DNA from 3 places in the Micromonospora sp. NPDC023737 genome. Region 2 is predicted to be linked to each of the others. Evidence: riboswitches for the same ligand, from Rfam matches in the RefSeq annotation. Region 2 holds a riboswitch; each other region holds the start of a gene.
The links. A riboswitch is a leader RNA that binds a small molecule or an ion and turns the genes downstream of it on or off. The one in region 2 is predicted to bind cyclic di-AMP.
Positions count from the first base shown of each region.

Region 1: it holds a riboswitch for cyclic di-AMP, as region 2 does, so the genes downstream of both, AB0F98_RS00690 (C39 family peptidase) here and AB0F98_RS25075 (hypothetical protein) in region 2, are expected to answer to the same signal.
Region 3: it holds a riboswitch for cyclic di-AMP, as region 2 does, so the genes downstream of both, AB0F98_RS10010 (NlpC/P60 family protein) here and AB0F98_RS25075 (hypothetical protein) in region 2, are expected to answer to the same signal.

Region 1 covers NZ_JBFAAL010000001.1:151,943-162,358, reverse strand. Annotated here, with positions in the region: gene AB0F98_RS00720 (polysaccharide pyruvyl transferase family protein) at 1-68, opposite strand, end outside; gene AB0F98_RS00715 (alpha-ketoglutarate-dependent dioxygenase AlkB) at 316-951, opposite strand; gene AB0F98_RS00710 (polysaccharide pyruvyl transferase family protein) at 1,038-2,363, opposite strand; gene AB0F98_RS00705 (acyltransferase) at 2,652-3,953, shown strand; gene AB0F98_RS00700 (hypothetical protein) at 4,156-4,605, shown strand; gene AB0F98_RS00695 (hypothetical protein) at 4,757-5,527, shown strand; cyclic di-AMP (ydaO/yuaA leader) riboswitch at 5,834-5,976, shown strand; gene AB0F98_RS00690 (C39 family peptidase) at 6,217-7,035, shown strand; gene AB0F98_RS00685 (alpha/beta fold hydrolase) at 7,158-7,901, shown strand; gene AB0F98_RS00680 (CDP-glycerol glycerophosphotransferase family protein) at 7,920-9,620, opposite strand; gene AB0F98_RS00675 (bifunctional cytidylyltransferase/SDR family oxidoreductase) at 9,664-10,416, opposite strand, start outside.
Region 2 covers NZ_JBFAAL010000014.1:113,183-123,598, forward strand. Annotated here, with positions in the region: gene AB0F98_RS25065 (heavy metal translocating P-type ATPase) at 1-1,032, opposite strand, end outside; gene AB0F98_RS25070 (YibE/F family protein) at 1,333-2,694, shown strand; cyclic di-AMP (ydaO/yuaA leader) riboswitch at 2,861-2,991, shown strand; gene AB0F98_RS25075 (hypothetical protein) at 2,996-4,012, shown strand; gene AB0F98_RS25080 (carbonic anhydrase) at 4,148-4,813, opposite strand; partial or broken gene AB0F98_RS25085 (MarR family winged helix-turn-helix transcriptional regulator) at 5,260-5,565, shown strand; gene AB0F98_RS25090 (hypothetical protein) at 5,940-6,311, shown strand; gene AB0F98_RS25095 (hypothetical protein) at 6,585-7,382, shown strand; gene AB0F98_RS25100 (YkvA family protein) at 7,525-7,869, shown strand; gene AB0F98_RS25105 (TIGR03618 family F420-dependent PPOX class oxidoreductase) at 7,900-8,307, shown strand; gene AB0F98_RS25110 (C39 family peptidase) at 8,683-9,351, shown strand; gene AB0F98_RS25115 (FUSC family protein) at 9,360-10,416, opposite strand, start outside.
Region 3 covers NZ_JBFAAL010000003.1:256,061-266,476, forward strand. Annotated here, with positions in the region: gene AB0F98_RS09980 (class E sortase) at 1-119, opposite strand, end outside; gene AB0F98_RS09985 (DUF881 domain-containing protein) at 142-948, opposite strand; gene AB0F98_RS09990 (cell division protein CrgA) at 1,168-1,431, shown strand; gene AB0F98_RS09995 ((Fe-S)-binding protein) at 1,729-3,927, shown strand; gene AB0F98_RS10000 (NlpC/P60 family protein) at 4,152-5,165, shown strand; gene AB0F98_RS10005 (N-acetylmuramoyl-L-alanine amidase) at 5,324-7,327, opposite strand; cyclic di-AMP (ydaO/yuaA leader) riboswitch at 7,585-7,721, shown strand; gene AB0F98_RS10010 (NlpC/P60 family protein) at 7,734-8,774, shown strand; gene dcd (dCTP deaminase) at 8,871-9,449, opposite strand; gene AB0F98_RS10020 (pyridoxamine 5'-phosphate oxidase family protein) at 9,549-10,112, shown strand; gene AB0F98_RS10025 (zinc metalloprotease) at 10,190-10,416, opposite strand, start outside.

The sequences.
Region 1 (10,416 bases), on a different contig from region 2:
TAGGTCTCCTCGGCGCTGAGGACGTCGAAGGGCCCCTTGCGGGCGCGCAGCAGGATCCGCTGATGCATGTGGCTCCACCTCTCGTCCGTCGACGACGGCGTCCGACCCCGGAGATCGGCCGATAACGGACCCGGGCGGCGGCGCGTCCGCCGCCTCCGGGGCCCCGGCGATACTAGGTCACCGGAGGCGCGGCGCATATTCACCACTGGCCGTCCACCGCTCGAAACGAGCCGGGGCTCCGGGCCGGCGGTCGAGGTCGTTGCCCGGATGCGGCCGCGACGCGCGCCGGGGCGGCGCTTCTCCGTGCGGGATCGGTCAGGCCACGCCGACCGGGCGGAACTGCACGCTGATCCGCGGCCCGACAGGGCGGGACGTCTTCGGGACGGCGTGCTCCCAGGTGCGTTGGCAGCTGCCGCCCATCACGATGAGGTCGCCGTGCCCGAGTGGGAAGCGCAGGCTCTCGCCACCGCCGCGTGGGCGAAGCAGCAGCGGCCGGGGCGAGCCGAACGAGACGATCGCGACCATCGTGTCGCTGTGTGCCGAGCGACCGATGGTGTCGCCGTGCCAGGCGACGCTGTCTCGCCCGGTGCGGTAGAGGCACATGCCCGCGGTGACGAAGGGCTCGCCCAACTCGGCGGCGTAGTGCCGGCTCAGCGCTGTGCGTGCCGAGGTGAGCACCGGGTGCGGCAGCTGCCGGTCGCCGTCGTACCAGCAGAGCAGGCGCGGCACATCGACCTCGGTGTCGTACATCGTGCGCCGCTCGGCCCGCCACGGCACGTCGCGTGACAGGGTGTCGAGCACCTGGTCGGAGCCGTGCACCCAGCCCGGCAGGTGGTCGACCCATGCGCCCCGGCTGAGCCGGTGCCTGCGCAGCCTGCCGGGCAGCGGCTCGATGGAGGGGCCGGCGTCGGTGAGATCGAGCATCGACGGTTGATAGGCGACCTGCGGCATGTCGCCGACCCTACCAGGAGATTAGTACACCCGTACGATGGCGCTGGGTCGTCCGCGGCGGGTGGGGGAGTGCGGGCGAGGTGGCGTCAGCGGTTCAACAGGCCACGTACCCGCCCGCCGACCGCTCGCCGCACCCGGGTGCGCAGCCGCACGTCCCGCTGTGCCTCCAGCGTGCTCTGCAGCTTGTCGCCGCGGTCGCGCAGCCACTGCATGCGGGTCAGCAACTCGTCCCTCTCCACCGCGTTGGCGGGCCGCACGCCCGGCGGGAACGTGATGCTCCGGACCTCCTGGTCGAAGCGGGCGGCGCTGTCCCCGTCGGCGAATGTGTGCCCCAGGTCATGCTTGGCGAGGAACGCGAGCATGGTCTCGAAGCGGGCCTTGTGTCCGTTGTTCATCGCCGTGTAGTCCGCCTCGGCGTACAGGTCGGCGGCGTCCACGTCGGCCGGCACGTCGGGCATCACGCGGTGTGGGATGTCGAAGTAGCGGGCGAGTTCGAGGGTGCGCGAGTCGTGCGCGAAGAGGTAGCCGGGAGTGCCGGCGAGCAGCGCCGTGATGGTGCCGTGGATCCGGGTGCCGAAGTTGAAGTCGAACCCGGAGAGGTAGTCCATCCAGGTCCACGGGTCCACGAACATCCGCACCTTGTCCTCGACGAAGAGGGGATGCGAGGTGTGAATCGGGATCGGGCTGGTCTTGCCGCGGTCGGCGGGCGCGTCGCCGAAGAGCAGGGTGCCGAGGGTCTTCAGGTCCTGCGGGACGTAGCGCAGGTTCGGGTACTTCCGGTGGTGGTTGTCCACCACCGACGCCATCGACTTGACGTACGGCGAGATGGTCATCGCCACCCGGTCGTGTGGGTCGAGGGTGGCCTTGCGCTTGTCGATCCGCAGGCTGTCGCCGTGCAGGAACATCGACGGGCAACCGATCACGTCGACCGCGGAGAAGCCCAGCGTGCGCAGGTAGTCCGCGGTGATCTCGCCCCGTACGCCGATGGTGTGCGAGCGGTTGAGGACGGCCTTGACGAAGCCCTTCACCACGTCGTCGATGGGGCGCAGGTACTCCCGGTCACCGTGGATGTTGGTCTGTACGCCGACCCCGAGCACCACCACCGGGATCTTCAGCCGCTCGATGAGCCGGGTCATCGTGGCGACCCGGTGCGCGTAGCTGCGACGGAACGCGTTGGCCAGCGGGATGACGTACACGTCGTACTGCTCGTTGATCCGGTCGGCGTCGCGCAGGTCGACCTTGAACTCGGTCGAGGTGATCTCGGTGGTGGACGTACGCAGCAACTTGTGCGCGGCGTGGCTGAACACCAGGTTCCCGGCGTTCTCGCCGATCCAGTTGCGTTCGAAGGTCTCCTCCGGCGAGTACACGTCGAAGGGGCCCTTCTTGGCCCGCATGAGGATCCGCTGGTGCATCGCTCGCTCCACCTGTCGTCCGTCCCCGGCGGCGTCTGGAGATCGTGCCGGGCTGGGCCCTGGTGAGCGAAACATCCGCCCCATCCAGGCCCCGCGATTTTAGGCCACCGGGGAGTGCGCGCAGATCGTCGCCGTCACCGACCGGGCGGTCCGGGCATGGTCCGGTCGGCGGGGTAGGGTGCCCGAACGGCCGGTACGGCCGGGTTGGCACAAGCAGTGGCGCGCGCCGCCCGAACCCGGCGGCCGGGGGGAGGAAAGGTGCGTGCTGGTGCCGCTGGGAGCCCGGGAATGACGACTGCTCCGACTGTCGTCCCGGCCGCACCGTCCGGCGGCCCGGCGGGCCGGCTGCCCTCCCTCACCGGGCTGCGCTGGATCGCGGCGCTGCTGGTCTTCGGCTTCCACGTCGGCACCATGCGGATCATCGCCGAGCCCGAGTACCAGAGCGTGGTCAGCAAGGTGTTCAGCCTCGGCCTCTCCGGGGTGGAGTTCTTCTTCATCCTCAGCGGGTTCGTGCTGGTCTGGTCGGCTCGGCCGGGGGAGCGGCGGCGGACCTTCTGGCGTCGCCGGTTCGCCAAGATCTGGCCGAACCACGCGGTGCTCTGGGCGCTGGCGCTGCTGGCGGCGCTCTGGTTCGCCGACCCGGTGCGGCTCGGTGTCGCGGTGGAGAACCTCCTCCTGCTGCAGGCCTGGGACTTCCGGGAGGGGCACTTCTACAGCGTCAACAACGTGAGCTGGTCGCTCTCCTGCGAGTTCTTCTTCTACCTGTGTCTGCCGCTGGCGCTGCCGCTGGTCCGTCGGGCACGGCCCTGGCTGCTCTGGGCGGTCGTCGTCGCGGTGCCGCTGTTGATCCTGGCGCTCTGGCCGGCCCAGCTGCTGGTGCCCGAGGAGAGCCGCTGGTGGTTCACCCAGGTCTTCCCGCTGACCCGGTCCCTGGAGTTCTGGATGGGGGTGGCCGCCGCGGAGCTGATGCGGCGCGGCCGGTGGCGCGGCCCTCGGCTGCCGCTGGCCAGCGTCCTCTTCGTCGCCGTCTGGGTGGCCGCCGCCGGGTGGATCCGCGCCGAGTTCTGGGCCGCGCTGCTGGCTGCGGCGTACGTCCTGGTCATCACCGCCGCGGCCGACGCCGACGTGCGCAACCTCCGCTCGCCGTGGCGTTCCCGCCCCATGGTCTGGCTCGGTGAGGTCTCGTTCGCCTTCTACCTGGTCCATGTCTTCGTCATGACGACCGTGCTGCGGCTGACCGGCGACTGGGGTGCTGGCCTGCCCGGGTGGCGGGGACCGGCCGTGGTGCTCGGGCTCCTCCTCCTGAACCTGGCCCTGGCCGGGCTGCTGCACCGCTGGGTCGAGACGCCGATGATGCGCCGGCTCGGCCCACGCCGCACCCGCCCGGCCGTGGCCGACGCCAGGGTCCGTACGCAGACCCGCTCCGCCGTCACCGGTCCGGCCCCGGACGCTGCCGTCGAGCCGGCACGTGTCCGCGACTCGCCGCCCGTTCCGCGACCGCGTCAGCGCCCGTCCGTACAGGCGGGTGACCAGCCGGGCCGCGACGCTGGTGCCCCCGACGGCCGGCAGCTGCACGTGGACCCGCGCTGAGAGCGGGGTCGCGCCTGGATCAACTCGGTGTCGATGAAGTCGGGGCGCCGTCGTGCCCGGGACGGCCCGACTTCCCCGAACACGAGTCGATCAGCCAGCTGGGCTCCCGCCGAAGCGTCCACCGTGGGTGGTGCGACCGGCGTGGCGGTCCGACACGCCCGGCTTTGCTGCGACCCGGTGACGACGAGGGTAGCGTTGCCGCATGCCCTCGTTCGCCCTCACCGATCCTCTGTGGTGGGTGGCGCGATGGGCTACCCGGCTACTGGCCAGCCTCGCGGTCGTCGGCGCGCTGACCCTCGGGTCGCTCTCGACGCTGGGGGCCCCGCCGCACACCCGGGCCGTGGTCGAGCCCCCGGTGGCGTGCACCGAATCGCGGGCCTGCGCCTGTGCCACCGCGTCGGCCGGCACATCCAGCTTCCTGGCCATCGTCGTCGCGGACGACGCGCCCGCGGAGTTCGCCGTCGCGCTCCGGACCGCCGTCGAATCCGTAGGCTCAAGGGTCGCCCCGTCGGCCGCGCACGGTGTTACCCACGAGGTGTTCGCCTCGGCCGCACCGGTTGCCGACCCGGTCACCATCCAGGCGGGCGAGATGTGGCTCCCTCGCGGCGTGGTGGCAGCTGTCCGCTCTCCCCGAGCTCCCCCCGCCGCCTGACGCCGCCGGCGACGCGAGAGCGTTCCGCCGCCGCGCTCGCCGAACCCGTCTTCCGCGCCCGCTCCCGGCGCCCGGCGTGACCGACAAGGCCTCGCACCGGGTGCCGAGTGCGGCTCTCCCGCATCGCGTCTGCTCGCCGTGAGGTACCGACATGGAGAAGACCGTCCTTTACCAGTTTCTCGTCGAGGTGCCGCAGGCCGCCGCCATCTGGTCGGCTCTGCTGGTGCTGGCCCTGATCGTGCTCACGGTGCTGGTCGCCCGTCCGGAGCGCGACCGGCCGGAGGACGGCCGGTCCGCCTCGGCCGGGCCGGCCGACCGGGAGTTGGCCGCAGCCGAGGCTGCCGACCTACGGCGGTACGCCGACGAGGTGGCTGTCGCCGCGGCCGGTGCGGCGCAGACCGCGCGCCGTCGACGGGACGAGTGGCTGGCCGCCCAGGCTGACCTGGACCGGGCCTGGGCGGCGTACGACGAGGCCGAGAGCGCCGCCCGCCGGTACTGCGGTGCCGGCGCTCTGCCGCCACCCCGCACTCCCCACACTCCGGCCGAGTACGCCGCCCGGGAGCGGTATCTGCATCGGGCGGCCACGGCGGCGTACTGGCGAGGCGACCTCACCCTGCGCCAACTCGGCGACGTTTTCGGGTACCGCGACGGCTGGGATCCCCGTCTGCACCCCGTCGAGCAGGAGGTGCACCTGGCCCGGGTGGTCCGGGACGGCCGGCTGGCCGGCTACCGGACGGCCCAGGAGCGGGAGCGCAGTACCTGGCGGGACGCCGAACTCGCCGCCGAGGCGGCCCGTGCCCTGGCCACCGAGGCGTACGCGGCGGCGGCCCGCCTCCGGCCGGGCCGGCTGCCGGCGACTCGGCCCGCTTCCACCGCCCCCGCCCAGGTGGTGACCCGCTGGCAGCCGGCCAGGGTGGGCTGAGCGGGATGCCGGGCCGAATTCTGCCCGGCATCTGCGTGAGCCCGGTCACATGAATGGGGAAACGGTCAGCGGGAACAGTCGGCCCGAATCATCCCCGCCTTTTGGCAAGGTCTCCCTCGGCCTGTCCCGTTGCGTACCCAAGGTGCCGCCGGATCTGCTCGTCCCATTGAGTCACGTCAGCGGCCAAACGCCCGGAAAAATTGTTCGCCGAAACGGGTTTGAGCAGGTGGTGAAGGGTTGGCAGGCCCTCTGTCGACCAGTAGTGTCGGCGCGTCCGGTGCGGTAACCGATCGCAAGAGGCGACGCCGCGCCGACCCGCCTAATCGTGATTCCACGAGCCGGGGACCCACATGCACGTCCGGGGTGAATCCGCGAGCCACGGCCCGCGGTAGGGCGATCTTCCCGCCCGAATCCGTCAGCTAACCCGGTAGGCGGTGCCGGAAGGAGTTCCATCTCTGTGGTGCACGAACCCATCCCTCGGTCCTCCCCGACCCTCCACGGCGCCACGGTGCCCGTGCTCGCCCGTCCCGTAGCGACGAGCTGACTCCGGCACCCGCGTCTTTCCGCCCGACCCACCGGGCGTTCCCTGAGCGATCCACCAGCCGCCCGCGGACCAGGTCCGCGCGGTGACGCCTGCCCGGACTCCGGTCCGGCCGCCGGTCGCTCACCCCCCGAACCGTGGAGGAACCGTGAAGCACACCCTGAAGCGTCAGCTCCGTCGGCTGGCCACCCAGCGCCCCTACCAGATCGCCGCCGCGTCCGCCGCAGCCGTGGTGCTGGCGTCCACCACCGGCGCCCTGCTCAGCGGCGCCGACGACGCGCCCGCCGCACAGCGCGGCTCCGCCGCGGTGGCGGCCGAACTGCGCAGCGACGCCCGCATCGCCCCGCTCGACGACCAGCAGCTCACCACACCGGCGACCAGCTCGCCCACGACCAGTGCGCCGGCGGCGAAGAAGGCCGCGAACCCCGACCTGACCCGCAAGCCGGCAGCGCCCAAGCCGCCGGCGAGCAAGGTCCTCGACTACGACTACCAGGCGCAGACGACCTACTTCTACTGCGGGCCGGCCGCCACCCGGAACGCGCTCAGCGCCACCGGCATCGAACGCAGCCAGGACGACCTGGCCGCGCAGCTCGGCACCACCGAGATGGGCACCAACTCCGCCGAGGACACCACGCGGGTGTTGAACGCGGTGGTCAAGGGCAACCCGTACAAGACCACCATGTTCCCGAGCGCGCCGCGTCCCGCCCAGATGGACCAGCTCCAGGCCGACATCGTCCGGGCCATCACCGACGGGCGCGGCGTGGTCGCGAACATCGTCGGCGACGCCGTCGACACCGACGGTGGCTGGCACTCCTTCGGCGGCGGGCACTACATCGCCGTCGTCGGCTACCGGGACCAGGGCCGTACCGTGAAGATCGCCGACTCGGCGAACCCGGCGGTGCCGTCGTACTGGATCACCACGATCGACCTGGCCAACTGGATGACCACCCGCGGTTACTCCGCCTGACGACCGCGCTCACATCGGGCGCCGGCACCCTGACGCGAGGGGGCCGGCGCCCGTTGTCGTTCAGGGCGGCTGTCGGATGTTCACGCTCGCCGTGCCGACGCCGCCGGTGGCACACTGCGTCCATGAACGACGGTGGCGCGCGTACGGCCGGCCGGCCCACCCTCCTGCTGCTGCACGGCATGGGTGCGACCAGTGAGGTGTGGCTGCCCTGGGCGCCACTGCTGCGGCGCCGCTGGGAAGGGCGCTGGCTGGCGCCGGATCTGGCCGGTCACGGCACGTCGCCGCCGCTGCCCAGGTACTCCTTCGCCGCATTGGCCGAGCAGGTGGTCGCGGCGCTCGCGCCCGGTGACCGCCTGATCGTGCTGGGGCACTCACTCGGCGGCGTGGTCGGCCTGACGCTCGCCGCGCGCGGCGCCGGGCTGCCCGTCGCCGCTGTCGTCGGGCTCGGCATCAAGGCGGTCTGGTCCGACGCCGAACTGGCGAAGACGCGCGAGCTGGCCGCCCGCCCGGTCGCCTGGTACCCCACCCGGGACGAGGCCGCTCAGCGCTACCTGCGGGTCTCCGGGCTGGCCGGTCTGGTCGCTCCCGACGATCCGAGGGTGACGGCCGGGCTGCGTGAGGTGGACGGGCGCTGGCGACTGGCCATGGACCCGGGTGCGTTCGCGGTCGGCGAACCGGACCTGGCGGCGCTGGTGGCTGCCACCGACGTGCCGGTCCTGCTGGCGCGCGGCGAACACGACCCGCTGGTCACCGACGGGCAGCTCCGGCGCTACGGGGTGCCCGTCGCCGCGCTTTCCGGGCTCGGCCACAACGCCCACGTCGAGGACCCGGAGGCGGTGCTGGCGTTGGTCGAGACGTATCGCTGAGCCGGAACCGAAGCGGCCTCAGGCGGTGGTGGAGACGGCGTCGGCCTGCGGCGACCGCGGGGTCAGCGGCTTCCCGGCAGGCTCGAGTTCCCGCCGTGCGGCCTCCAGGAACGCCTCCGCGTACGACTCGGCCGGGAAGCCGCCGAGGTAGCGCCGCCGGGTCTCCCAACGCCGCGCCGACAGCGGGTCGGTGTCGAGCAGTTGGTCCAGCACCTCGTCCAGGTTGGTCATGTTCCGGCGCAGCACGTAACCGGCGGCGGCCAGCGGGAACCGCTCGGTGAACGAGTCGCCGTCGGTGCCCATGTCCGTCACCGCGAACGGCTTGCCGGAGTAGAGGTAGTCCGAGATCACCCCGGAGACGTCGGAGATCAGCGCGTCGGATCGGTTCACGCACTCCACCAGGTTGAGATCCCGGCCGGCCGCCGTGCCCCAGAGGTGCTGCCGTCCGGTCTGGGTCCGGTCGGCGGCCAGCAACTCGGTCAGCCGGCCGAGCTGCCGGGCGGACGCCGGGTTCTGCATGGTGTACGGGTGGGCGCGCAGGATGACCGTCACGCCCCGGTCCAGCAGCCGGCGCAGCAGCGGCTCGGCCACCGGCAGTGAGCAGTAGTCGGCGTCCGCGTGGTGACCGGTCCAGGTCGGGGTGTAGAGAACGGTGCGCGGGGCGGCCGCAGGCAGTCCTTCGGGGCGTACCTCGATCGACTCGACCTGCGGGCGGCCGACCACCACGAACTTCTCGGCCGGGATGTCCACGCCGACTCGTGCGTACCGCTCGATCGCGGCCTGTCCCGCCACGAAGATCCGGTCGAAGATCGCGGACACCGGGTTGGCGCTCGGCGCCTTGTCGCTGTCGCCGTGGTGCAACTGGACGTGGGTGAGCTGGGTGAACCGGATCAAGTGGCTGTTCTTGGCACCGTGGTTGACGTAGAACGCCGCCTTCAGGCTCGGCACCAGCACCTCGTCCAGGGCCCGCAGGGTGGGGCAGTAGACCACCGGGGCGGTGGTGGCCGCGGCGATCGGGGCCAGGAACTCCGGCTCGCGCAGCACCACCAGGAACGGTCGGCCGATCCGCTCCAGGTACGGCAGCCACATGGTGACCTGGTACTCCGAGCCGGGTGGGGCGGAGAAGTACAGGACGAACTCCGGCTTGTGCGCCTGGAGGGCCCGGCGTACCGCGCCGCCCGACGCGGGGGGCCGGAACCGCCGCCGGGCCAGGTCCGATCCGACCGCGCCGGCACCGGCCGCGACCAACAGGGCCAGGACCAGCGCCACCAGCGCCGGCAGGGTCACCGCGGCGGCCAGCGCCACCACGGCGATCAAGCCGAGCAGCGCGCCGCCGAGGTGCGCGGCGACCAGTGGGACCCAGGAGCGTACCGGCAGGTTCTCGGTGCGGACCTCCAGGCCGCCGGCCTGCCGCAGCGGCTCGACCAGCAGCACCAGCCCGAGCAGGACCAGCGCGGTGGCCGCCAGCGCCGGGTCGAACCCTCCGTCGAGCCGACGTGCGTACGCGACCAGCACGGCGGCGGCGATCAACGTCGTCTCGGCGGCGGTGTCCGCGCCGGGGCGGATCCGCCGCTCCGTCGCGGCCGCGCCGAGGGCGGCGACCGCCAGCACGAGTCCCCAGCCGGTGTCGCCGGTCAGCGCGGCGACGAGGAAGGCCAGCACGGCCAGCCCGATGCTCAGGCACCGGGCGATCAGCTTACGGACCAGGTCACCACGCATGTCGCTCCGTTCACGGCCGTTTCGAAGGTGAGCAGGCGGGCCGTCAGCCCCCGGCGTCGGCCCCGGCCCGCACCGCCTGGGCGGGCACCGCCTGCGGCGTCTCGCCCTGCGGCCGGCGTACGTCGATGACCTGCCCGGTGAGTTCGGAGATCAGCACGTCCAGCGAGGCCTGCGCCACCGCCCCCGCGGAGAGCAGCGTGTGCTCCGGCTCCTCACCGAAGGCTCGGGTGCGCATCGGAGTCGCGGTCCGCTCCGGGTTGATGCAGTTGACCCGTACCCCGACCTCCGCCCACTCGTCGGCCAGCGCCTGGGTGAGGTTGACCAGCGCGGCCTTGGTGGCCGAGTAGAGCGCGTAGCGCGCCCGACCCCGGGTGTACGAGCTGGAGGTGTAGAGCAGCAGTTGGCCCTTGGTCTGCTCGAGGTAGGGCAGGGCCAGGCGGGCGACGGTGACCGGCCCGACGAAGTTGACCTGGAGGACGCGGTCCATGCTCTCCTCGTCCATCTCGGCGAGGTTGCCCTTCTCCAGAACGCCGGCGGTGACGACCACGTGGTCGATCCGGCCGGTCGCCTCGAACGCCGTCTTCAGCGCCGCCTCGACGTCTTCGGGTCGCTCGACGTGGGTGCCGGTGCTGGTGCGGCTGAACGGGAAGACCTGCGCGCCGTAGCGGGTGGCGAGATCGGCGAGGTCGTGGCCGATGCCGTAGCTGCCGCCGAAGATGACGACGGTCCGCCCGGTCAGCTCTTCCCGGTAGCTGCGGTGGTCGGCGAGCCGGGGCGCCCGCGCGGCGGCGAGCTG
Region 2 (10,416 bases):
GGTCCGCATCCGTTCCAGCGCCAGCCGGTCCTTGACCAGGATCCCGGACTTCGCGGCCAGCGCGGTGGAGAGCGCGATCACCAGTGGGATCGCCAGGCCGAGCGCGTGCGGGCACGCGATGACCAGCACCGTGACGGCCCGCACCACTGCCTCGTCGCCCCTGCCCATGAGCGTCCACACCAGCACCGTGACCACGGCGGTGGCCATCGCCACGTAGAACAGCGCCGCCGCGAACCGGTCGGCCAGCACCTGAGCCCGCCCGCTGGACTGCTGCGCCTCGGCGACCATGCGCTGGATGCCGGCGAGCGTGGTCTGCTCACCGACCGCCTCGACCCGGACCCGCAGCGCCGAGTCGGCGGCCACGGTGCCCGCCACCACCCGGTCGCCGACGGACCGGGGCACCGGCCGGGACTCGCCGGTGATCATCGATTCGTCCAGTTCGGCCGCGCCGTCCACGACCCGTCCGTCCGCCGGCACCCGGCCACCTGGCCGGACCAGCACCACGTCGCCGGTCCGCAGGTCGGTCACCGGCACCGGCTCGGTACGGCCGTCCTCCGCGACCCGTTCGGCCCGGTCCGGCAGAAGCGCGGCGAGGGCCGCCAGCGCGCCACGTGCCTGCCCGATCGCCCGCATCTCCTGCCAGTGCCCGAGCAGCATGATGGTGACCAGGGCCGCCAGCTCCCACCAGAAGTCCAGGTCGAAGGCGCCCAGGCTGGTGGCGAGCGACGCGCCGTAGGCGACGGTGATCGCCATGGCGACCAACAGCATCATGCCCGGCGCCCGGTCGCGCACCTCGCGTACGGCGCCGACCAGGAACGGCCAGCCGCCCCACCAGAACACCACCGAGCCGAGCACCGGGCCGACCCAGGTGAGTCCGGGCGCCTCGATCCGGTAGCCGAACCAGTCCATGACCATATGGCTCGTGACCACGACCGGCGCGGTGAGTACCAGGCAGAACCAGAACCGCCTGCGGAACATCGCCGGGTCGTGGCCGGCGTGCCGGTCGTGCCCACCGCTGCCGTGGGTCGGCATGGATGCGCCCGAAGGATGGTGCGACGGATGTGCGGGCATGACACCAACATGCCCGTTCGGTCGCCGACGCGGGTGCCTTCGCCGCCACGCGCCGCGACAGATGCCATCGCCAACACCGCGTGACACGTGCCTTCGCCGCCACGCAGCGTGACACCGCCGGGCGCGAACGGGCGCCGGAGAACCACCTGGTTAGCATTCCGACGATGACCCTCCGGACCTTGCCTGGCGGGGCGGCCCCACGCCGCTGACCGATCGCGCCACCGGTACGTACCCCGCCCCGGAGTCGTTGGGAGATTCGTGATGGGCGCCGACCACACTCGTCCCACGCCGTCCGCCCCGCCGGGGGTGCGACGGGTCCTCCTCGTGACCGTGGTGCCGCTCGTCGTCGCCACCGTGGTCGCCGCCGTGCTGCTCTGGCCGCGGGGCGCACCGGAGGCCGACGGTGGCGGGGACCCGGCCCGGTACCACGGCACCGTCACCCGGGTGGTGAGCGAAGCCTGCCCGAACCCGGCCGAGACGCCGGAGGACATGCCCGGTGCGCAGCCGACGCGCTGCGGCACCGTGACCGTACGCGTGGAGAACGGCCCGGCCGCCGGTCAACAAGTCGAGGCGCCTATCCCGGACGGCCCGGGCGCACCCGCCGTCGAGGCCGGTGACGAGGTCGTCGTGGTGGAGCTGACCGATCCGGCCGACCCCTCGTCGTCGAGCTGGAACGTCGCCGAGCACCAGCGCGGCGAGCCGCTCGGCTGGCTCGCGCTGATCTTCGCCGCCGCGATCGTCGCGTTCGGCCGGTGGCGGGGCCTGGCCGCGCTCGCGGGTCTCGCCGCGAGCTTCGGCATCCTGCTCACCTTCGTACTCCCCGGAATCGGCGCCGGGCACCCGCCGCTGCTGGTCGCCGTGGTCGGCGCCGCGCTGATCATGTTCGTGGTGCTCTACCTGACGCACGGTGTGACCGCGCAGACCTCGGTCGCCGTACTCGGCACCCTCGGCAGTCTGGTACTCACCGGTGTCCTCGGCGCCCTGGCCACCGCCGCCACCCACCTCACCGGATTCGGCAGCGAGGACGCCCTCACCCTGTCGATGTTCCAGGGCGACGTGGACCTGCGCGGCCTGCTGCTGGCCGGGATCATCATCGGGTCGCTCGGGGTGCTCGACGACGTCACGGTCACCCAGGCGGCCACGGTCACCGAGTTGGCCCACGCGAACCCGGGGCTGTCCCGGCTCCAGCTCTACCGGGCCGCGACCAGGGTCGGCCGCGCGCACATCGCGTCCACCGTGAACACCATCGTGCTCGCGTACGCGGGCGCCTCGCTGCCGCTGCTGCTCCTGCTCACCGCCGACTCGCGCCCGGTGAGCCAGATTCTCACCAGCGAGTTCCTGGCCCAGGAGATCGTCCGCAGCGCGGTCGCGACGCTCGGGCTGATCGCCGCCGTTCCGCTCACCACCGGCCTGGCCGCGATCGTCACCACGGCCGGACGGTCCGTCAGCACACCGGCCGGCGACGATCCCGCCCCGGTCGACCCGACCGCCCGCCCCGGATTCGACCGGACCGACGTGCTGGAAGCGTTGAGCGCCGCTCGGCCCGATCCGACCCTGGACCCACCCCCCGCCGCCTCCGGTGGCCGGCCCGACCCGGACAGGAGAACGGAGAGCGCATGGTGACACTCCTCAACGTGACCGCCCGGGCTCGACGGCGCGATACCTACGCCACTCGCTACCCAGCGCTTTGGCGAAATGACGCTTTTAGCCGGCATCCGGGCGTAGATCCCCGCGCCGACTCTCAGGTAACCTCGCTGCCGGTTACCGCCGAAGGCGCGCAGCGGCGCCTGCGGTACCACCGCCCAATCGCCGTACGGCGAACCGGGAACCCAGGTACCTGGGGTGAATCCGCGTCAGCGGTAGGGGCCACTTCCGCCCCGAACCCGTCAGCTAACCCGGTCGGCGGTCGACGGAAGGGAACACTGTGACGGCACCCCTACGCCGCTGGTTGACACCCGTGGTGGCCGTGTTCGCCGCGCTGGCCGTGCTCGCCGGGCCCCTCCCGGCGTCCGCCGCGCCCAAGCCCGCCACCCCGTCCGGGCACGAGGACGACGACCCGCCACTGCTCACCGACGTCGTCGAGACGACGAACCGCAACTACTCCGCCGCCAAGGCCAAGCTGGATAAGTCCAAGAAGCGCCAGCTGCAGCTGGGCCTGGACGTCAAGCAGGCCGAGGCCGAGTTGGACGCGTTGGCGCCGCAGGTCGGCCAGATCGCGGCCCAGTCGTACCGCACCGGTCGGATGGGCGCGGTCGGCATGCTGTTGACGAGCAACGACCCGGACTCCTTCGTGGAGCGGGTGATGGGGCTCGACGAGCTCAACATGGTCAACTCGCAGAAGCTCGCCCGGATCAACGAGGTCAAGCACCGCGCCGAGCTCGCCAAGCTGGCCATCGACACCGAGGTCCGCGAGCAGCAGAAGCAGGCCGCCATCATGGCGAAGCAGAAGCGCGAGGCGGAGAAGGCGCTGGCTCTCGTCGGCGGTAAGGGATTCACCGGCGGCCTCGTCTCGGCCACCTCCCCGGTGGCCAGGATCGGCCCCGGCCGTACGGCCGACGGCGACTGGAAGCCGGAGTCGTGCAGCGAGAACGACCCGACCACCTCGGGCTGCGTCACGCCGCGCACGCTGCACGCGTACAAGGAGGTCAAGCGGGCCGGCTTCAACCGGTTCGTCGGCTGCTACCGACCGGGGGGCCCGTGGGAGCACCCGAAGGGTCGGGCCTGCGACTGGTCACTGCAGAAGAGCGGCTTCTCCCCCTGGCACAACGACGACACCCGGATGTACGGCAACAACGTGGCGGCGTTCCTCATCCGCAACGCCGACCGGCTGGGCATCTACTACGTGATCTGGAACCGGCAGATCTGGTTCCCGGCCACAGGTTGGAAGTCCTACAGCGGCCCGTCCAACCACACGGACCACGTACACATGTCGCTTCTGTAGCGACCGGCCGGAACGCCGAGAAGGGCCGCCCCGCATTCGCGGGGCGGCCCTTCTCGCTCTGCCTGGGAGGTATCGGCCCGGCGGCGCGGGCGACATGCGGTCTCGGCGGCCCGGCGGTGCGGCCGACGCGCGGTGTCAGCCCAGCGGCACGGCCGACGCCGGGTTGGAACCGGCAGCGGCGGGGAGCTCCCCGGCGACCTGGTGGACCTCACCGGCCGCCAGCCGGTACGACATGCCGACCACGGCGCACCGCCCGGCCGCGACCTCGGCGGCCAGCACGGCGGAGTTGTCGAGCAGGGCCTCGACGGTCTGCGCGATGTGGATGTCGATGATGCGGGGCAGATCGTCGACACCCTCGGCCTCGGCGCGGCGGAGACTGGGAAGCACGGCGTCCACCACCGCGTCCAGATGGCCGGGCGGCGGCGTGCCGGTGGCTAGGGACTCCCGGGCCGCCCGCACTGCGCCGCAGGAGTCGTGCCCGAGCACCACGACCAGCGGCGCGTTCAGCACGGTGACCGCATACTCCACGCTGCCCAGCACCTCCGGCCCGGTCGTGTGCCCGGCCGTACGAACCACGAAGAGGTCGCCCAGCCCGCGGTCGAAGATGATCTCAGCGGCGAGGCGCGAGTCGGAGCAGCCGACGATCACCGCGAACGGGTGCTGCTCGTCGGCGAGCGCGGCCCGGTGGCCGGCGTCCTGGTTGGGGTGCCTCGGGGTACCGGTGACGAAGCGGTGGTTGCCCGCGATCAGCTCGGCCAGTGCCTGCTCCGGACGCAGGACCGGCGCTTCGGGTCCGCTCATCCCCGCACCTCGACTTCTCTATGCGATCGAATTGATGACCCACAGTCACCGCCGCGGGTTCCCGATCCACGGTCACACCCACCCGAAGACACGTCAAGATATACGTGATTTGCGTTTCAGGTATTCGCGGACATTCGATTGGCCCGTCCCGCCGCAACCCAGCACTCGCCACTGGAGCGCCCGCCGTCCGGGGGCCTCGCCGTCCGGGGGCCTCGCCGTCCGGGGGCCTCGCCGTCCGGGGGGCTAGCCGCCCGGGGGGCCTAGCCGCCCGGGGGCCTCGCCGTCAGAGGGGACACGGGCGGGTGATCGACTCGACTTCCTTGATGCCGCGGTGTCCGGCTTGATGTCGCCGTGTCCGGGACGTGACGATGCCCCGACTTCAAGGAACCCGAGTTGACCATGCACCGGGGATCGATGAGGACGAATGGGCGGGCTCGGGCCCTACGATGACGGCCATGGCGACGACCGAAAGCGGGTACGGCAGCCCCCGGAATTGGACTTTCCTTACCAATCACGGACACGTGCTGCTGGCCATCGCCCGCAACCCCACCGCAAGACTGCGGGACGTCGCCCACGAGGTGGGGGTCACCGAGCGGGCCGCCCACGCGATCGTCGCCGACCTGGAGGCCGGCGGTTACCTCAGCCGCACCCGGGTGGGTCGTCGCAACGAGTACACGATCAACCCGGCCGGCCGGTTCCGGCACCCGGCCGAGGCAGACCAGGAGGTGGGCGCCCTGCTCGCCCTCTTCACCGAGCTGCCCGCGGCCTCCGACTCGGCCGACACCGACGCGACGGACGCCAACCCCGCCCCCAGCAGCACGACGGACGCCAGCGCGACGGGCGCCAGCACGACCGACACCGACACGACCGGCACCGGCACGACGGGCGCCAGTACGACGGCCGCCAGCACGACCGGCAACGGCACGACGGGCGCCAGCCAGGCCGAGGCCGGCGCGAGCGGCACGAGCGGCACCGGCACCGATGACAGCAGCGGGAAGTTCTCGGGCGGAATCGAGTAGGCCCCAGCCCCCGGCGTCCGTCCAAACGGGAGGGGTGGGCACGGTCACGCGATCCGGCGCCCCGTCGTGCTGCGCCCGGCCGCCGAGAGCGATAGGTTAGTCACGTGATGTCCGTAGCGTCCGCTCGCCCCACCTGGCGGGCCGCGCTGCGTTCGTTGGGCGAGATGACCCGCCTTGCCGTGGCCGCGCTCGCGCTCGCCGTCGGGCTGGGTGCCGCCGCCCCAGCACCGGCCGGGCCACCGGCCACCGCCGCCCAGCTGCAGCCCCACGTGGTCAGCAGCCAGGTCGAGGTGCTGCGGCCCGAGGTCGCGCCGGTGGCCGAGCGGCTGTCCCCGACCGACACTCCCGTGCGTCGTCCGGTCCGCGGGCCGATCCTCGCCGCCCCGGCCGCCCGCACCATGACGGCGGCACCCGAAACGTCCACGGCCCTGGACGCCGGCCGGGACACGCCCGGTCGCCGCGGTCCGCCGCTCGCCTGACTCGAGGGTCATCCGCCCCGGCTCCGACGGCCCGCCCCGGACCGACATCACTCTCGGTCTCGGCTCGCAGGGCTTGACCGACCCGTCGCTCCAGCTCTGCGGCTGCCGAGCCCGTCGTGTCGTATCGGATACCCGCCGCGCGCCGCACCGCACCGAGCCCGACCGGTCCTCCCGGCGAGGTGGCGCGACGTCAGGCAGAACCCTCCACCCAGTCGTCATTCCGCTCACCAGCGGGTCAGATCGTCCACTTCCGACACCGACCACGAGGTGCAGATGATGCAGACCGTCCTCTCCGCCGTCCTGCCCGACGTGCCCCGCGCCGCCGTGATCTGGCTGAGTTTGCTCGCCGTCGTGGGCGTCGCCGTCGCCGCCCTGCTGCTCCGGCCGGGCCGGCTCGCGATCGACGCCGCCAAGCGGATCCGGAGCGCAGCCATGCCGAGCCCGCTCGAATTGGCCGAGGAGAAGCGCGAGCGGACCCGTTACTCGCAGGAGGTCGCCGTGGCCGCCGAGCGAGCCACCGCCACGGCGCAACGACGGCGCTCGGAGTGGCTCGCCGCGCAGGAGGCGGTCGAGGTGGCCTGGCAGGCGTACGAGGCCGCCGAGGCGGACGTACGCCGGCTGGGCGCCGCCGCTGCCATGCCGCTGCCGCGTACCGCCCGCACCCCGTCCGAGTACGTCGACCGCGAGCGCTACCTGCACCGCGCGGCGCTGGACGCGTACTGGCAGCGGGAACTCTCCGTCGAGCAGCTCAGCGACGTGTTCGCGCACCGCAACGGCTGGGACCCACGGCTGCACCCGGTGGAACAGGAGTTGGTGCTGCGCCGGGCGGTACGCGACAACCTCCTCGCCCGGCACCAGGCGGCACGGGAGCAGGAGCAGGCCGCGTGGCGGGAGGCTGAGCGCGCTGTCGCGGCCGCCCGGAGCCTGCGGGAGGAGGCGTTCGCCGCGACCGGCCGCCACGTCGAGGACGCCCAGTCGGTGCTGCCGCTGAGCGAGGTCGCCCAGCCGGCGGAGCAGACGCGGGAGAACCAGGTCGTGGCGCGGGGCCGGGCGGCCGTGCCGGCGTACTGAGCGGCACCGCCGCCGGGAGGTCGCCGGGTGGGTGGGTCAGGTGGGCGCGGTGAAGCCAGCGAGGCCGGCATCATTTGCCGGTACGTGGTGGTCGATAACCCGGCATCGGGTGGGCGCGGCCCGATTGGGTTAGCGTGACCGCATGTCCCGGGAAGCGTGGATCGTCGTCCTCGTCATCGCTGGCATCGTGCTGCTCGCGACGCTGGTCGGCGCCGTGGTGCTGGCCGTCCGGGTGGTACGGACGCATCGCCTGCTCACCTCGCTCGGTGCGAGCGGCAAACTGGCGCTCTACGGCGCGCTCCTCTACACGATCTTCCCGATCGACCTGCTGCCCGACCCGATCTACCTGGACGACATGGGCATCCTCGCCGGCACGCTGTTCTACCTCACCCGGCTGGTCCAGAAGCACCGGGCGGCCGCCCGGCAGCTACCGGGTCAGCCGTACGCTCCACCGGGGCCGGGGCACGACCGCCGGCCCGTTCGATGATCGGTCGACGGCGGAAGACGGGGGACGGAGATGCCGGGGGCGCACCTGCTGGACGTACGTGACGATCGGGTCGTCGCCTTCTGCCGGGAACGGCACCTCGCCACGCTCACCACGCTTCGCCCGGACGGTACCCCGCACGTGGTGCCGGTCGGGGTGACCCTGGACCCGGCGTCCGGCCTCGCCCGCGTGATCACCTCGGCCGCTTCCCGCAAGGCTCGGCACGTCGCCGCCGCCGGCCCTCAGGGCGCACCGGTGGCGCTCTGCCACGTCGACGGCCGCCGTTGGCTCACCATCGAGGGCCGCGCGGTCGTACGGACGGACCCGGCTACGGTCGCCGAGGCGGAACGCCGGTACGCGGAGCGTTATCGGACCCCGCGTCCCAATCCGGAGCGGGTCGTCGTCGAGGTCACCGTCACCCGGGTATTGGGCAGTCTGTGAACGATGCCGCGCGCTGCGCCACACCCGCGCGGTGCCGCAAGATCGCGCGTGCGCGGCAAGATCGCGCTTCATCTACGAAATAGTGGCCTCCAATCGCAGGGAGGCCACTATTTCCCTGTTGCAGCGCGATCTTGATCGGACGCGACGCCGACAGCGTGTGACACGAGGGACGCCCTTCGTGGGACGCCCCAAAAGTGCGTCACAGGACGCCGACCTGGGTCACCGGACACCGGAATGCCGGCCGGAGCAGGGCCGTTACACCCCCGGGACGCCCGCGCGCCGTACGGTCCGGGCGTCGTTCCGCAGCTGAGCCGAGCCCCCTGTCCCGGTGCGTGCGCCTCCACCGGAGGCGCCACCCCGATTGGAGCCCGACCCATGAACCCCATCCTTCACAAGAGCGGCCTCTCCGTGGCCGGCCTGCTGGTCGCCGGCGGGTGCGCGCTGACTCCCGCGGTGGCCGCACACGCCGCCCCGCCCGCCCCGCCTCAGACCGGCCCGGGGACGTCCGCCCAGGCCGACAAGGGTGGCCACGACCGGCGGGCCGAGCGCCTCGTGAACGTGGACTACCAGGCCCAGCCGAACTTCTTCTACTGCGGACCCGCCGCGACGCGGATCGCGCTCTCCGCGCAGGGCAAGGCGATCTCGCAGGACGACGTCGCCGCGCTGCTGGGCACCACCGAGGCGGGCACGCCGTCCGCCCTGGACACCACCCGGGTACTCAACCAGCTGACCGGCGGCAAGTACCGGACCACCGAGATACCGGACTCGACGGCCAAACCGACCGAGGTGGAGCGTCTGCGTACCGACGCGATGAAGGCGCTCGACGACGGCCGCCCGGTGGTGGCGAACGTCAAGGGCACCGCCGTGGACACCAACGGCGTCCCGCACTCGTACGAAGGTGGCCACTACGTGACCCTGATCGGCTACCGGGACGGTGGCGACAGCATCCAGATCGCCGACCCGGGTGACCCGGTCGACAGCGAGTACTGGATGCCGCTCGCCAAGGTCGCCAACTGGATCGCGGAGCGCGGCTACTCCGCCTGATCCGAGCATCATCGCGCCGGGCTGCTCCTCTGGGGGCGCCCGGTGCTCCGCATCCTGGTGGCCCGCTTGCCGGTGCGCAACGAAGACCGACGGGACAACCGGGTGTCCCTGGTGGAGAAGTTCCGCCGAGCGGCCCGGTGCAGCCGCCGGTGCACCAATGGGCGGATCGATCGCTGCCCGGCACCGGCCGCCGTACGAACGAGCCGGTTCGCTTCGGCGGGCTCGTATCCGGTGGCCCGGAGCAGGTCGCTGGCGCTGGCCCGGAGATCGGTGGTCAGTGTGTCGCCGAACGAGTGCACGCCGTGCGCCCACGCCCGGCCGACGAGGTCGGCGGACTCCAGGATGAGAGCCCGGGTTCGGTCGGGATTCTCGTCGAGCCGGCACTCGTCGCGCATCTTCAGCACCGATTCGGACAGCCTTACGAAGGCACCGGGCAGTTCGTCCGGAATGGGTTCCTTGTACTGGATGGCGGTCGCCGACCGTCTCGCCATCACCCGGACGTTCAGCGCCAGCCGTTCGACATGCTGCAGGCTGCGGGCGTACCGGTGGAACTGCCTCCGGCGGTGCCACCGTGCCGGGGCCAGCGTGACCACCTCCTCCGCTCCGCTCAGCGCCTCGTTCAGCCGGCCGATGTCGGCTTCGAGGCCGCGCACCCGCTCCAAGGCTCGGATCGACCGGTCCGCGTCACGATGCCGCAGCGCGACGCCGATCTCACCGAGTTGGTCCGCGACCGTCGAGAAGACCGGTGACGCCGCCCGGTCCAGCACCCGGATCGGATTGACCGGCAGCAGAAGCACAACGACGACCAGACCGATCCCGCCCCCGATCAGCGCGTCGAAGATCCGGGGAAGTTCGAGATTTCCCTCCATCGGAGTCAGGGTGGAGATCAGGACGGCCGTACCACCTGCCTGGCCGACCAGCGCGCCGCCCCGGCCCGCCACCAGCAGCGCGGTCGCGATCGCCAGGCCCACCACCAGCCCGGTCTGCCAGGCGCCGACACCGAGGAAGTAGCGCAGCAGGTCTCCGATCACGATGCCGAGCCCGACCCCGCCCAGCAACTCGAAG
Region 3 (10,416 bases), on a different contig from region 2:
GGCCAGGCATTCCGGGCGCGCGTCGCGCCCGGCTCGGCGCGGTCGACCTTGGGCAGGAACGCGGTCGGCTCGTCGGTCTGGCCGCGGTGCCGCCCGTCGGGTCGGTCGTCGTCGTTCACTGGAGCACCTTCGCCGAGCGGTTCAATGAAGCACCTTCGCCGAGCGCAGTCCGGTCGAGTCCTCGAACGCCGGCACGGTCACCGTGGAGACGCTCTCCCGGTAACCGAGCTGATAGTGCTCGACCGCGTCCCTGAACAAGCGGACTCCCTCAGACCCGGCGAGAGCCTGCTGCAGGGAAGCCGGATCGCCGATTGCTACGATCTTGAATGGTGGGGAGTACACCCGGCCGTGCAGCAGCAGGGTGTTACCGACGCAGCGTACCGCGCTGGTGGCCAGCACGCGGACGTTCATGATTGACATGGCCTCCGCGCCGCCGGCCCAGAGCGCGTTCACCACCGCCTGGACGTCCCCCTGGTGGACCACCAGGTCGTCGTTGCTGGCCCCCTTGGGTAGCCGCTGGTCGTTGCGGCGGGGCGCGTCGTTGAGTTCGACCGTGAGGCCGACGCCGGTCAGCGCGGTGAAGCCGGCCGTCTCCAGGCTTCCGGCGGCACGGTCCTGCTGGGCCTTGATCGGGCCGTCCTGCGCGCCGAGCGCGGTGGTCCGCTCCTCGATGTCCTGGCGCAGCGTCGCCGCCCGGCGCTCGCTCGCGGCCACCTGCTGCCGGCGTTCCTCGATCAACTGGGTGAGCTGGGGGCGCCGGTCCTCGCGCAGGGCGATGCCGCCTGCGGTGGTCGCGGTGGTGGTGAAGAGCAGTCCGGCCGCGGCGGCGATCACCGGTACGCCGATGGACCAGCCCGGCCGTCGTTGCCGCGGGCGCCGTGGCAGTAGCCCGGCGACGGCGCGCCGGAGCACCTTCCGCCAGGAGGCAGCGCCGGATGTGTACTCCACCGAGCGTTCCTTCCCGTCATCCGCCGCGTCGCGACCGGGGCGGTGATCCGAATACTTTCGCCTTTTCCGGTCACTCCGCGCACCGGCCTGACCCCATTCGTGGATTGGACGGGCCTTCCGGACTACGCTAGCTGTCGAACATTATTGGCCATGGACCGTCGCCTTCGCGCCCGGTTGTCAGGCCGGACGAGGTCGCAATAACCCCCTCTGGAGAGCGTCGTGCCCAAGTCTCAGGTTCGTAAGAAGAAGGTGTACACCCCGCCGACGGACGTACGCCCGACGGCTACGGCGGCGACGCGCAAGCCTAGCCCGGTCTGGCTGCCGATCGCGGCGGTCGCCTTGATCGTCGTCGGCATCGGCTGGCTGGTGGTCTACTACCTCTCCGAGCAGGCGTACCCGGTCCTGTCGTGGGGTTACTGGAACCTCGCGGTGGGCTTCGGCGCGATGGTCGCCTCCCTCATCCTGCTCTCGCGCTGGCGCTGACCACGGCCGGCGGCTCGCCGCCGGCCGTGCTCCGGGCCGATCCATCTCACTCGACGTGCCCCTGCCCGGCGGTTTCGGGCGGGGGCCCCTATGGTGTGCGCAGGGCGGCGCGGCCCGGGTGCGAGACGACTCACGTTACTGCTGGGTAACCTTGCACGTAGGCTGCACCGCATGACCGGGCGGAGCGCGGTCATCGATCGGTCCGGTCGAGGGTGTGGCAGCGGCGGCTCGTCGCCCGCGGCCTGACCCGGCCCGGTCGCCGACGCTCGACAGGCAGCAGACCGGGAGGCCAACTCGATGGGCAGCGTCCAGATCGTCGCCACGATCCTCGCGGCCGCCATCACCGCCGTGGCGGTGTGGCTTGCGGTGCGCGCGGTCACGAAGATGACGGCCGTCATCCGGCTCGGGCAGCCCGCGCCGGAGCGGTTCGCCGACAAGGGCGCCCGCACGAAGAAGATGCTGGTGGAGACCGCCGGTCACACCCGCATGCTCAAGTGGGGCCTGGTGGGCGCGGCGCACTGGTTCGTGATGGTCGCGTTCATCGTACTGTCGCTGCTGGTGCTCGAGGCGTACTTCGAGGTGGTCAGCACCGGCGGTGAGCTGCCGATCATCGGGCACTGGACGGTCTTCGGCCTGGCTACCGAGATCATCGGCGTGCTCGGCCTGGTCGGCATCCTCGTGCTGATGGGGATCCGGCTACGCAACCGGCCCAGCCGGCCGGGCGGTCGCTCCCGGTTCACCGGCTCGACCATGTGGCAGGGCTACTTCGTCGAGTGGGTCGTGCTGCTGGTCCTGATCTTCGGGTTCCTGATCCGCGGCTTCAAGGTGGCCACCGACCACTTCGAGTACCCGGTCTGGGCCACCCCGGTCAGCCATGCGCTCGGCAACTCCCTTCCGGCCTGGGAGGCCGGCGTCAGCGTCGCCGCGCTCATCAAGATCGTCATCTCGATGACCTGGCTCATCGTGATCTCGCTGAACGTCACCATGGGCGTGGCCTGGCACCGCTTCCTGGCGTTCTTCAACATCTTCTTCAAGCGTGAACCGGCCAAGGCCGCCGGCTCCGGCCTCGGCGCCCTGCGCCCGATGACCAGCAACGGCAAGCCGCTGGACTTCGAGGAGGCCGACCCCGAGAAGGACCAGTTCGGTGTCGCCCAGGTGGAGCAGTTCACCTGGAAGGGCCTGCTCGACTTCAGCACCTGCACCGAGTGCGGCCGCTGCCAGTCGCAGTGCCCGGCCTGGAACACCGGCAAGCCGCTGTCGCCGAAGCTGCTGGTGCTGAGCCTGCGCGACCACGCGTACGCCAAGGCGCCCTACCTCCTGGCCGGCGGCGGCAAGGACCTGACCGGTGAGGAGAAGGCCACCGCCGCGCAACTCGCGCACGTCGACGTGCTCGCCCTCGCCGAGGCCGACAAGCCGCTCATCGGTACGGCGGAGGAAGGCGGCGTCATCGACCCGGACGTGCTCTGGTCCTGCACCACCTGTGGTGCCTGCGTGGAGCAGTGCCCGGTCGATATCGAGCACGTCGACCACATCGTCGACATGCGCCGCTACCAGGTGCTCATCGAGTCGAGCTTCCCGTCCGAGGCCGGCGTCATGCTGCGCAACCTGGAGAACAAGGGCAACCCGTGGGGTGCCCCGCAGAACACCCGCGAGGACTGGACCAAGGGCCTCGACTTCGAGGTGCCCCGGGTCGGGGAGGTCGACGACTTCGAGTACCTCTTCTGGGTCGGCTGCGCGGGCGCGTTCGAGGACCGGGCGAAGAAGACCACCCGAGCGGTCGCCACGCTGCTGAACGAGGCCGGCGTCTCCTTCGCCATCCTCGGCGAGGGCGAGACCTGCTCGGGTGACCCGGCCCGCCGGATCGGCAACGAGTTCGTCTTCCAGATGCTCGCCCAGCAGAACGTGGAGACGCTCAACGAGGCGTTCGAAGGCCGCGAGAAGAGCAAGCGCAAGATCGTCGCCAGCTGCCCGCACTGCTTCAACACCCTCGGCAACGAGTACGGGCAGCTCGGCGGCGAGTTCGAGGTGGTGCACCACACCCAGCTCCTCGCCCACCTGGTGGCGACCGGGAAGCTCACCCCGGTGCAGCCGGTCGACGGCGGGGTCACCTACCACGACCCGTGCTACCTCGGCCGGCACAACCGGGTGTTCGCCCCGCCGCGAGAGGTGCTCGGCACCGCCATCGAGGGCGAGCTCACCGAGATGCCGCGCAACAGCGAGCGCTCCTTCTGCTGCGGCGCCGGCGGCGCACGCATGTGGATGGAGGAGAAGATCGGCAAGCGGATCAACGTCGAGCGCGTCGAGGAGGCCATGGCCACCGGTGCGAAGACGGTCGCGGTCGGCTGCCCGTTCTGCTCGACCATGCTCAGTGACGGCGTGAACGGCAAGGGAGCCGGCGAGCAGGTCGAGGTGATCGACGTGGCGAGCGTGCTGCTCCGCTCCGTGAAGCCGGAGCAGGCCCAGGGCGACAAGCAGGCCGAGCCGGTAGCCGGCTGAGGCGTACGCCCGGATCATCCGCAACGACGACGGCGGTGGCACCTGCCACCGCCGTCGCGCGTGCACCCTCGGTACGCGGCCCGTCCCGCAGACGTGACGACGCGCGGGCTCGCCTTGATTCCGCTTCGGCGCTTCCCTATCGTGGGGCACCGACCGCTGTGGGTCGTCTGCCCTCGCCCCCTTCCCCTCTGCGAGGCGCCCGGCGGTCGGTCGCTAAGGAGTCGGTGCCGGTGGCAACCATGCCCCCTCATCGTCACGCACCGGGACGTCCCGCTCGTCCGGGTGGCCTTCGCCGGGCTGCCCATCGTCTGCTCACACTGGTCGCCGCTGCGGCCGTCGGTGCCGGCCTGCTCGCCGTGCCGGCCCACGCCGAGCCTTCGGTCGAGGAGATCGAGGCGCAGATCGACAAGCAGTGGGAGCAGCTGGAACCCACGATCGAGCAGTACAACAAGGTGCGGGCGCAGCTGAAGGCCAACCAGAAGAAGTCGGCCGCGCTGGAAAAGAAGATCGAGCCGCTCTCTCTCCAGACCGAGCTGGCGATGACCCGGGTCGGTGACCTCGCCTCCCGCTACTACATCAGCGGGCCCTCACAGGACCTCGGCGCGCTGTTGCTCAGCGCCAAGCCGGACACGCTCACCGAGCAGCTGACCATCCTGGACCGGCTGGCCCGGCAGGAGCACAAGCAGGTCGAGGGCATCCTCAAGGTCCGCGCGAAGTACGACGCGGAGAAGCAGAAACTCGACGCGCTCATCGCCACCCAGACAAAGCAGAAGAACGACCTGGCCGCCAAGAAGAAGAGCATCGACGCCGAGATCAAGCGGCTCGAGAAGACGCTGCCGAAGAGCGTCGTCATGCCGGAGAACTGCCCGACCGTCAAGGGAGTGGTCAGCGGGGCGGCCCGCACGGCGATCCAGACGGCCTGCAAGCAGGTCGGTGACCCGTACGTGTGGGGTGCCACCGGGCCGAACTCGTTCGACTGCTCCGGCCTGACGCAGTACGCCTACAAGGCGGCCGGGATCAGCCTGACCCACTTCACCGGTGCCCAGTGGAACGAGGGCAAGGCCATCCCGCGCTCCGAGGCGCGCCCGGGTGACCTGGTCTTCTTCTTCAGCGACCTGCACCATGTCGGGCTCTACCTCGGCAACGACCAGATGGTGCACGCACCACGGGCCGGCAAACCGGTACAGGTGGCGAGCATCAACTACATGCCCGTCGCCGGCTTCCGACGACCCGGCTGATCCACCACGTACGCCGAGGGCCCCCGGTCGACCGACCGGGGGCCCTCGCGTTTCTCGTGACGCTCATCGAGCCAGGTGTCGGAGCCGGCTCGGCGCGGTGCCCGAGCCCGTTCCGTACGGCGGAACGACCCGCTCGGCGGGGTGCCGCACCCCGTCCGTCAGCGGGGTGCGCCCACCGCGGACGGGAGCAGCAGCACGTCGTCGAGGTTGACGTACATGATGCGGTGGCCGAACTGGATCTGCACGTACCGCAGGTCGCCCCGGATCACCGTCCAGTCGCCTGGGGACGAGCCGTCGAAGGTGGAGGCCTTGTAGTACTCGCTCGGCAGCACGTCGCCGACCGCGTACCGCTGCCCGGCGGTGAGCGTGTACTGCATCGGGGAGATCGTCTGGTACGGCACGCCGGCCGGGTAGGCGGCCTGCTCCGGGTAAGCCCGGCCGTAGACGGGGATAGTCGCCTTCCCCGGCTTCGGAGTCACCACGAACCCGGTGGCCCACTTCGCGGTCGGTGCCGAGGCCGGGTTGTGGAACCACGCCTTCTGGCCGAGGTACCAGATCGCCGTCCAGTCACCGCGGACCTCGGCCACCGCGTACGTCTGGCCTGCCGAGGCCCGGGCACCGTGGTCGGAGATGTACATGGTGTTCGGCGAGCCGTCCGGACGGAGACCCAGGTCGTTGACCAGTGGGGCGTCGTGGCTCGGCGCGTTGTGCAGGATGACCGCGGAGGAACCCCGTAGCGGGCAGGGCTCGGCCGGCGGCGGCGGGCTCGGCACGCCCGGCGGCTGCTGGTTGCAGCCGACGAACGCCGGCCGGTTGACGGCGAGGTCCGGGTCGATGGTGACCAGGCCGGTCCATTTGGTGCCGGTGGTCCGGAACGGCGCCTTCAGCAGATCGAAGTAGTGCGACCAGTCCCAGTACGGGCCCGGGTCCCAGTGCATGTCGGCCACGGTCGAGGCGACGGTGCCGGGAACGTTGTCGTGCCCGATGATGTGCTGCCGGTCCAGCGGGATGCCGAACTTCAGCGCCAGGTGCCGGACCAGCTTGGCCGAGGCCCGGTACATCGCCTCGGTGTACCAGGTGCCATGGCCGGCGAAGCCCTCGTGCTCGATGCCGATCGACTTGGCGTTCACGTACCAGTTGCCGGCCTGCCAGCCGACGTCCTTGGTCCGAACGTGCTGCGCGACGTGGCCGTCCACCGAGCGCAGCGTGTAGTGCCAGCCCAGGTAGTCGGCCTGCTGCACGAGGCCGACGCTGGGCTCGTAGTACCCCTCGGTGTCGTGGATGACGATGTACTCGATCTTCTGCTGGGCCGGCCGGTCGCCCAGGTCGTGGTTGCCGTAGTCGCCGGCGCCCGGGCCGTACTGCTCGTACGGCGCGGGAATCCACTCGCAGCCGAGCCGGACCGGGCACTCCACCCGGTCCGGGCGCTGCGACTTGCGCAGCCCGAGGCGGTGCACCGTGTCCGCCCGCGCGGTCACCGGGTGCGCGGCGAGGGTGACCTGGTGGCCGTCGTCGGTTCGTCGGTTCGCACCGGCGCGGATCTGGTCGTACACCTCGTCCGCGAAGGCGGAAGCGGTCTCCTCGGTGTCGGCTCCCGAGTAGCGCGCCACCGCGCCGTACCAGATTCCCGGGTCGGTCTCCGAGCCGACCGGGCCGCCCAGCTGCTTCTGGTACGAGGCGAGCAGCGCCGCGCCGCCACGGATGTTGGCCGCCGGGTCGGTACGGAGTGCCCTGGCGTCGGCCCCGGTGAGCGCTGCGGCGGCCTGAAGGGTCTGTAGCGCCGCGGACGCCGGCGCGGCGGACGGTTCGGCTCCTCCGGGCGCGGCGACCGTCAGCGGCCGGGAGGTGTCGCCGCGCGGGTCCTCGCCTTGGTGGACGTGGTGGCCCGCGGTCAGGCTCGCGACGTGAGCCGCGTCGGTGAGGTGCAGCGGCCCGTAGCCGCCGCTGGTGCTGGGCCTGCCGGCGTGGGTGTCCCACCTGGACTCCAGGTAGGAGACGCCGAGCAGGACGCTCTCCGGCACGCCGTATTCCTTCGCCGCGGCGGCGTACTGCTGCTGACGGTCGCCGGCCGGCGCGGCCCCGGCCGGGCCGCCGGTCAGTGGCACGGCCGCGGCGGCGGTGACCACCGCGGCGGCGAGCAGGGCGCGCCTGCTCCTCGACATGGTCGATCGTTGCATCGAACCCCCAGGTACGGATGGGTCTTAGGTATTGGTCACCTTCGCTCCACCGTCGCGCCCTGGTCAATACCTTTCCATTGATCGGGGGGTTCGGAAGAAAATCTTCGGAATCGCACGAGGGGTGCGCTCCCGCTGCGTCACACACGGAGTGTCACCGTCTGACGGGTTGCGGATCGGTAACGGCGCTCTCTAGGCTGATCATTCGTCGGCCGGCAGCAGGTCCGTCCAACCCGGGCGGTAACGGTCCGACACCGCCGAGTCGCTCGCCGAGCGAGCCGGGGACCCAGGTTTCCGGGGTGAATCCGCAGCCACTGCGGTAGGGCGCCGACCTTCCCGCCCGAACCCGTCAGCTAACCCGGTAGGCGGTCAGGAAGAAGGAGTACGGAGCCCGGTGGCACACCATGCCCCGCGGCCGCCGTCCGGACGGTCGGCGACAGCCGGCCCGACGACGGGTGCGCCGCGTCCACGCTGGTCCCGCATCACCACCGTCCTCGCCGCCCTCATCGGCGTCAGCGTCGTCCTGACCGGCGGTGCCACAGCGGCGCACGCCGACCCGTCGGTCGCCGAGATCGAGCGCCAGATCGACCAGGACTGGAACAAGCTCGAACCCGTGATCGAGCGGCACAACGCCACCCGTCAGGAGCTCGTGGCCAAGCGCAAGCAGGCCGATGCGCTGGCTGCTCGGATCAAGCCACTGCAACTCCGGATCGACCAGGCCATGGACAAGGTCGGCGTGCTCGCGGTGCGGGCGTACAAGGGTGAGAACCTGTCCACCGTCAACGCCCTGCTCGGCAGCCAGTCACCGAGTGACGTCGTCGGCCAGCTGGAGCTGCTCGACCGGTTCGCCCACAACCAGCAGACGGACGTCGCCCAGGTCGTCGACCTGCGCGACGAACTGGCCCGGCAGAAGGCGCCGCTGGACGAGCTCGTCGCCCAGCTGACCCGGACCGAGGCCCAGCTGGCCGCGAAGAAGAAGCAGATCAACGCCGAGATCGACCGGCTGCAGAAGCTGCGGATCAAGGTGTACGGCAACGGCGGCGGCGGCCCGCTGCGTCCGGCCCCGTGCCCGGCCACCTATCCGGGTGGCGCCGCCGGGGTGGCGGTGAAGTTCGCCTGCGCCCAGATCGGCAAGCCCTACGTATGGGGAGCCGACGGGCCCGACTCGTACGACTGCTCCGGGCTCATGCTCGCGGCCTGGGCCAAGGCCGGGGTGTCACTGCCGCACAACGCCGCGCAGCAGCGCAGGGTGACGAAGACGGTGAGCCGTGCCAACCTCCGCCCCGGCGACCTCGTCTTCTACTACAGCGACCTGCACCACGTCGGCATGTACGTCGGCGGCGGATGGGTGGTGCACGCCTCCCAGGCCGGGGTGCCGATCAAGATGAAGAAGGTCGACGACGGCCCCATCCACAGCTTCGGTCGTCCCGACTGATCGTTCCGCGCAGAGGCCCCTTCCACCGAGTGGGAGGGGCCTCTCCGTGCGCCTGGTGAGGCGCGAGGTGCGTCGGGTTCCGGGGCCGATCGCCGGTCAGCGGGTGGGCCAGGTGCGCCAGTTCTGCCACGCCCGGCTCGGCGTCGGGCCACGCTGACCCTGGTAGCGCGAGCCGTAGACGGCCGAACCGTACGGGTGCTCGGCGGGTGACGAGAGCCGGAAGATGCAGAGCTGGCCGATCTTCATGCCCGGCCAGAGCGTGATCGGAAGGTTCGCCACGTTCGACAGTTCCAGCGTCACGTGGCCGGAGAATCCCGGGTCGATGAAGCCGGCGGTGGAGTGGGTCAGCAGGCCGAGCCGGCCCAGGCTGGACTTGCCCTCCAGCCGGCCGGCGAGCTGCTCGCCGAGCGAGATCACCTCGAGCGTCGAGGCGAGCACGAACTCCCCCGGGTGCAGCACGAACGGCTGCCCGTCGGGTACCTCGACCACCGATGTCAGGTCGTCCTGCTGCTGTGCCGGGTCGATGTGCGTGTAGAGGTGGTTGTTGAAGACCCGGAAGAGCCGGTCGAGACGTACGTCGATGCTCGACGGTTGCACCAGGGTGGGCTCGAACGGCTCCAGCCCGAGCGTGCCGGCCTTGATCTCGGAGACCAGGTCGCGGTCGGAGAGCAGCATCGCACCACCATAGCGAGGCCCGTTCGGACGACTCGAATCCGGTGTCGGTGACCAGCGCGTCGTGTCGCTCGTCGAACATTTGTTCGATAGAATGCCTGCATGGCTTCCTGGTCCGAATTCGCAGCTGACGAGCCCCGGCTCGCCGACGGGATCCGCGTTCTCATGCAGCAGTACGGTCCGGGCTTCGGCTATCTGGCCACGGTCCGTGCCGACGGCGGGCCCCGGGTGCACCCGGTGTCTCCGGTGATCACCGACGAGGGGCTCTTCTGCTTCATCATCGACTCGCCCAAACGGCGTGACCTGGAGCGGGACGGGCGCTACGCACTGCACTCCTTCCCGCCGGAGGAGACCGATGACGAGGCGTACGTGGCGGGGCACGCCCACCCGGTCACCGACCAGGCCCGGGTGGCCCGGCTCGCGGCCAGGGCCGGGGCAGCGTCCCAGGTCGACTGGCGGCTCTTCGAATTCACCGTCGACGTGGCCATGCTGACTCGGCGCGACTCCGGCAGCGCCGGTGGGCCGGGCGAGGGGTGCGGCCGCCCAGGCGTGCAGGTCTGGCTCGACCCGCACGCGGACGATCGGCCGGCCGATCTGACTCCGGTCGTACCGCAGGCTCGTCCCGCCCGCCACGGGCGCCGCGACGTCCACCGCTCGGCAGCCTGAACGCGTTCCTGGGGAGTGAAACGTCGGCGCCGGCCCTTGTCCGTCCAGAGGGCCGGCGCCGACGTTACGTGTCGACGTCAGGCCGCGCGGTAGGCGTTCCACGCGGTCAACATGCGGCTCGCCTGCCCAGGGGTGAACTGGTACATGCACGAGTCGTAGGTGTAGTCCATGAAGTTCGTGATCGGGTCCAGGCCGGCAGCGCTGCAGGTGTTCCGACCGGTCGGGCACTCGTACGCCGGCGTGGCCTCGGCCGGGGTGTCATCGACACTGTCGCCCGAGCCGGAGCAGCCGCCCTGGAAGGTGT